Candidatus Finniella inopinata: one gene and its partner. The protein of the gene in region 1 interacts with the protein of each later gene in a pairwise test. Links are inferred from orthologs where the notes say so. Each region holds a gene or a part of one and is shown in the gene's direction. Other genes may lie near its edges.

What was found.
Region 2: the proteins of rpsL (region 1) and EQU50_RS06415 interact in binary tests that used the Escherichia coli proteins (3 or more experiments, as listed by UniProt). The link is inferred for Candidatus Finniella inopinata from one-to-one orthologs.

What each region holds. Positions count from the first base shown.
Region 1 is NZ_SCFB01000005.1:244,118-246,895, forward strand. It holds rpsL (30S ribosomal protein S12), read left to right. Parts: upstream 1-1,092; coding sequence 1,093-1,464; downstream 1,465-2,778. Other genes in the region: rpoC (DNA-directed RNA polymerase subunit beta'), read left to right, coding at 1-924; rpsG (30S ribosomal protein S7), read left to right, coding at 1,502-1,972; fusA (elongation factor G), read left to right, coding at 1,990-2,778. UniProt on the Escherichia coli protein: With S4 and S5 plays an important role in translational accuracy. Interacts with and stabilizes bases of the 16S rRNA that are involved in tRNA selection in the A site and with the mRNA backbone.
Region 2 is NZ_SCFB01000007.1:113,375-116,720, forward strand. What follows is about bases 533-3,346. They hold EQU50_RS06415 (ribosome maturation factor RimP), read left to right. Parts: upstream 533-1,609; coding sequence 1,610-2,083; downstream 2,084-3,346. Other genes in these bases: EQU50_RS06410 (hypothetical protein), read right to left, coding at 533-1,365; nusA (transcription termination factor NusA), read left to right, coding at 2,145-3,346. Also shown: EQU50_RS06405 (DEAD/DEAH box helicase), read left to right, coding at 1-234; more of EQU50_RS06410, read right to left, coding at 340-532.

The sequences.
Region 1 (2,778 bases):
GTAATTTTGGAGAATGGTTTAGAGGCTCGCTACTTTTTGCCTGTTGATACTATTATCAACCTTGCGAATGGTTCAACTGCCGCAGCGGGTGATATTATTGCTCGTATCCCACGGGAAACGACAAAAACACGCGACATTACCGGTGGTTTGCCAAGAGTTTCAGAATTGTTTGAGGCGCGTCATCCTAAGGATGCAGCAATTATTGCGGAATTTGACGGTCGTGTTGAATTTGGAAAAGATTACAAAACAAAACGACGCATTCTTATTATGCCTGCCGACGAGACAATGCAACCGATGGAATACTTAATTCCCAAAGGGCGTTATATTACCGTTCATGAAGGTGATTCAGTCAAGTGCGGTGAATTATTGGTCGATGGAAATGCAGTGCCGCACGATATTTTAAGAATCTTGGGCGTAGAGGCTTTGGCTACTTATCTGGTTAGTGAAATTCAGCAGGTTTATCGTTTGCAGGGCGTTCCTATCAACGACAAGCACATTGAAGTTATTGTTCGCCAGATGTTACAGAAGTACGAGATTCAGGATTCAGGAGATACCCAGCTGATCGTTGGAGAGAATGTTGATCGTTCACGGTTCGAGAGTGTTAATAAGGCCATAGAGGCCGAAGGTAAGCGGGCAGCTACCGGTATTCCTGTTTTGCAGGGGATTACCAAAGCTTCGTTGCATACGAAGTCGTTTATATCGGCAGCTTCATTCCAAGAAACAACACGTGTTCTAACAGAGGCGGCTGTTTCAGGTAAACTTGATGATCTGGTTGGATTGAAAGAGAATGTGATAGTGGGACGGTTAATTCCAGCTGGTACAGGCAGTATTGTTAGCAAATTAAGGGCTGTCGCCTTATCGCGGGATAAACAAATCATAGATAATGCGAAACCTCAGTTGTTAGAGGGGGGTGAAATTGGTTAGAATAACGTTTGCCACAGGAAAAACTTGACTTGATTCTGGTGGGAAACTAGAATCGCCTTTGATGCAGTGAGTTAGTTTGCCATAGAAAGTTATATCCTTCGTATTTCGAATCAATATCTCGAAGTATGTTGGGCGTGTTTTAAATTTTTAGGTTCTAGAGAGAAATGAATGCCAACAATTAATCAGTTGATTCGCGGAGCCCGCGAGTCGAAGCCGGTCCGTAACAAGGTTCCAGCGTTAGAAAGTTGCCCTCAAAAGCGGGGTGTTTGTACGCGTGTATTTACGACGACGCCAAAAAAACCAAACTCGGCGTTACGTAAAGTTGCTCGTATTAGACTAACTAATGGATTTGAGGTCACGGGCTATATTCCTGGTGAAGGTCACAACCTTCAAGAGCACTCTGTCGTTTTGATTCGCGGTGGACGCGTTAAGGACTTGCCGGGTGTGCGTTACCACATTGTTCGTGGTAGCTTGGATACCCAGGGTGTTAAAAACCGTAAGCAAGCCCGCTCCAAATATGGTGCTAAGAAACCTAAGTAAGTTAACGATGATCTTTTGTAGAGTTAGAGGATAAAGTATGTCAAGACGCCGCGCCGCCACGAAGAGAGAAGTTCTCCCTGATGCCAAATATGGCGATATTATTTTAACGAAATTTATCAATAGCCTGATGTATGAAGGTAAAAAGTCTGTGGCAGAGCGTATAATCTATGGTGCCATGGAACGTGTGCACGGTAGAGGCGGTCGAAATGCCATTGATATTTTCCACGAAGCATTGACAAACGTTCGTCCAGCCCTTGAGGTTCGGTCACGACGGGTTGGTGGTGCAACTTACCAGGTTCCGACAGAAGTAAGGCCTGATCGTTCGCAGGCTTTGGCGATTCGTTGGTTGATCAATGCGGCACGTAAGCGGACTGAGAAGACAATGGAGGAACGTGTTTCCTCTGAATTAAGTGATGCCTCTAATAACCGTGGTTCAGCCGTAAAGAAACGTGAAGATACGCATAAGATGGCAGAAGCCAACCGCGCTTTCGCTCATTATCGTTGGTAAGATAGGAATTATTAAGTATGTCGAGAACAACGCCTCTCCATAAATATCGCAACATTGGTATTATGGCTCACATTGATGCCGGTAAAACAACCACGACTGAGCGTGTGCTCTATTACACGGGTAAATCATATAAGATTGGTGAAGTTCATGAAGGCACGGCCGTCATGGACTGGATGGAGCAAGAGCAGGAACGCGGTATTACCATTACTTCAGCTGCGACAACGTGTTTTTGGGATGATCATCGAATCAATATTATTGATACCCCTGGTCACGTTGATTTCACCATCGAGGTTGAGCGTAGTTTACGAGTCCTAGACGGTGCAGTGGCTGTCTTTGATGGTGTTGCTGGTGTTGAGCCTCAGTCTGAAACGGTTTGGCGTCAAGCTGATAAGTATGCAGTTCCGCGTATTTGTTTTGTGAACAAGATGGATCGTGTTGGTGCAAATTTTTATCGTTGCGTTGATATGATCGTCGATCGTTTAGGGGCACGGCCTCTTGTTATTCAGTTACCCATTGGATCTGAAAGCGAATTTGTTGGCGTCATTAATCTGGTTGAAATGAATGCCAGCATATGGCGTGATGAGAGCCTGGGGGCCAAATTTGATGTTGTTGAAATTCCTGCAGACCTAAAAGAAAAAGCACAGGAATACCGGGCTCAATTGCTTGATATGGCTGTTGAAGCTGATGACGCTATTATGGAATCGTACCTTGATGGCAAGGAGCCAACAGCCGAAGAAATCAGAAGCTGTATCCGTAAGGGAGTGTTAAAGGGTTTGTTCGTCCCAATTTTGTGTGGAAGTGCGTTT
Region 2 (3,346 bases), on another replicon or contig:
CGCCCTAGTGGTGAAAGATCCGGTGGTGAACGTTCTGGTGGTGGTTTCCAAGGTCCAAGAAAGCCTTTCAAGGGAAGAGCTGGCGACGGCCCGCAAAAGCCAGAAGGCACTTGGCAAAAGAAAGCACCTGGAGAAGCCTCATCTTTTAAGGGCAAACCAGCTGCTAAGAAACCTTTTAAATCCGATGCTGCTAAACCTGACCGCTCAAAGTTCAAAAGAACTGGGTTTCGGTGATATATCCGCACTGTCAACAGATGTCATCCCCGCTTAGGCGGGAACCCAGACAAATACGACCAGCCCCCCGCCTTCGGGGGGGTTATGGTATGAAATACTTTCGCCTTATGGTTTTGGCGCCAACAAATACCGACACAACATGCGAAATCGTTTCACGTCGTCCGTTGCCGCTGTGACCCCTAGACTTGTCAAAAATGTAGTCACTGGGGCACCAGTTGCAAGTACACCCTTTCCCACAATCGTTGTCGTCCCAGCACTTGCACTATGCTTAGAAAAAACATTGGTTACGGTTGAACCATCTTTAAACCTTCCCGTACCATCACGCCCTGTGCCCAACACATAATCAAAAACAGTTGGAACAATTGCACTCAAATCATCAGCAGCAGAAATATTAGCAGTTATCCATGTTTGCGAAAGACCAAAGAGAACCCTTAAAATAGTTAAGCCCTTATCCGCTGGTAATAAAAGTGAGGCCGCAACCTGTTGAGTGGCGCCGTTACTAGAAAACAGGCTGTAAGGCACTGCGCCTCCTTTTAAAACATACTTTCCCTCACCATCAGCCAATGCAAATGTGGAATCACCTATAAAAACAACATTTGGTGTTTGATTGGCAATAAGGGAGTTAGAGAAACAGTCATCTATTATTTTTTCCAAAAGTAATGTTTTAATTTGCGCACCCGTCGTTACAATTCCTTGACTGGCAGCTGTCATTTGAGCCATTAAGGTTGTCAGATCAGCTTCCATTGAGTTCCGCATAGCGCCAACATTAGCGCTTAATTCCGTCATCGTGTCATTCATAGAACTCTCCATCCCCGATGAAAAAGTGCTTGAGAATCTTTGTTGTGATGTGCCCAGCTGACTCATATAGGTATTTAATTCTGCCACGGCGTTATTCACAGAGTTCCCTCCCCCCTGCGCAATACTGCTTGATAGTGCCTGTTGCAACGTGTCCAATTTCTGCATGATTGTTGTACTGCCATCCCCTATTCCTATTCGGGTAAGCAGCTCTCTGTTACTGAAAGCATAAGGGTTGAAGGTATTTTGACCATCGGAGGCACTAACAGGCGTTGAAAAGCTAAGTAGTTTGACAAAAGCCCCCAAAAATAAAAGGTATTTATAAGGCATTCTCATCACTTCTTCTTTCTTATAAAACAGATCACATATACAAATTATTAATTATAATGCTTAATAAAGTATTAATATTTCGAGAAAAATTTCAAATAAATGAAAAATAGAACTTTATATGCTTTTCCAGAAGAAATTTCAGCCATTTTTGTAAAAGAAAAAACGAAAAGACGAAAAGACTTGAATTTCAAAAGGTGAGACCCTACATTCCAGAGTATTAGATTGATTATTAATTTAAACGTAAAGTTTCGTGACGATTATCCAAAAAATTGAAGACTTACTGACGGATCCTCTCTCTCATAAGGGATATGGTATCGTACGGGTAAAACTTTCTGGGGAACAAAGGCCCACCTTACAGATTATGATCGAAAGGCTTGATGGCGAAGGCATCATAGTCGACGATTGCGCAACCGCTAGCTATACAATTGCAGCATTATTAGATGTTGAGGACCTTATAAAAAGCCAATATGTGTTAGAGGTTTCATCACCTGGGTTGGATCGGCCCTTGGTAAAAATTGCCGATTACAAAAAGTTTGTGGGAAAAGATGTGACTGTGAAAACAGCACAGGCCTTTAATAATCGGAAAAATTTTTCAGGAAAGTTGGAATCTGCGGAAGAAACAGCTATAACAATAACACTGGATGCCCCATCAGCCGCTGAAGAGGCTTTGGTAAAGATTGAATACGCGAATATTCGATCGGCCCGCCTGAAGGCGATCGTTTAAAAGTCAGCCAATTTTAATTTTGAAAGTCTTATTTTGAAAGAAAAGCAAAAGGATAAATCCCTTGGTTAGTAGAAAAATTAAACCTGTTGAACAAGTTGCAACCGCTCAACCTCGCCATGAATTATTGCAGGTTGCTGAAATAGTCGCCCGTGAAAAGGGCATTGAACGTGATGAAGTCCTAGAGGCGATGGAGCAAGCTATTCAAAAGGCCGCCAAGTCTAAGTACGGGTTTGAGCACGATATTCGGGTTGAAATTGATCGCACATTGGGTGATGTAGCTATTCATCGTGTGCGCACTGTGGTTGACGTTCTAGAGGACGACCTAACGCAAATAACGTTGGAAGAAGCTCAAAAATTAGATGATACAGCGGCAGTTGGCGATGAATTGACAGAAACGTTACCGCCTATTGAATTTGGTCGTGTTGCGGCCCAGACTGCCCGCCAAGTTATTGTCCAAAAGGTACGGGACGCAGAACGGACACGTCAATATGCCGAGTTTAAAGACCGGGTTGGGGAGATCATCAGCGGCCTTGTTAAACGGGTAGAGTTTGGTAACGTTATTTTGGATTTGGGGCGCGCCGAGGGTGTTTTGCGCCGTGAAGATATTATTCCCCGTGAGACATTTCGTACAGGTGATCGCATCAGAGTTTTTGTTGCTGAGATTAACCCAGATGCTCGCACGCATTTAATCATTTTGTCACGAACACACCCACAATTTATGGCTAAGATGTTCGAGCAAGAAGTTCCTGAAATTTACGATGGTGTCATTCAAATTAAGGCCGTTGCCCGTGATCCAGGCAGTCGAGCTAAGATTGCCGTATACACATCTGACCCCAGTATTGATCCTGTGGGTGCATGCGTTGGGATGCGGGGCAGTAGGGTCCAAGCTGTGGTAAACGAGCTGCAAGGTGAAAAAGTTGACATTATTCCCTGGTCGTCAAATCCAGCGACGTTTGTTGTTAACGCCTTGGCGCCAGCAGAAGTTATGAAAGTCGTGATTGATGAAGAAGCTCAGCGCGTTGACGTGGTGGTTGCCGAAGACCAGCTAAGTCTGGCGATTGGCCGACGCGGACAGAACGTTAGATTAGCATCACAGTTGACCGGTTGGAATATTGATATGATGACCGAAGAGGATGAAGCTAAGCGCAGAGCGGCAGACACGGAAAACCGTTCGCAATTGTTCATGGAAGCTTTGGATGTTGATGAAATGATCGCACAATTATTAATCGCTGAAGGTTTCTCTAGTATTGAAGAAATCACACA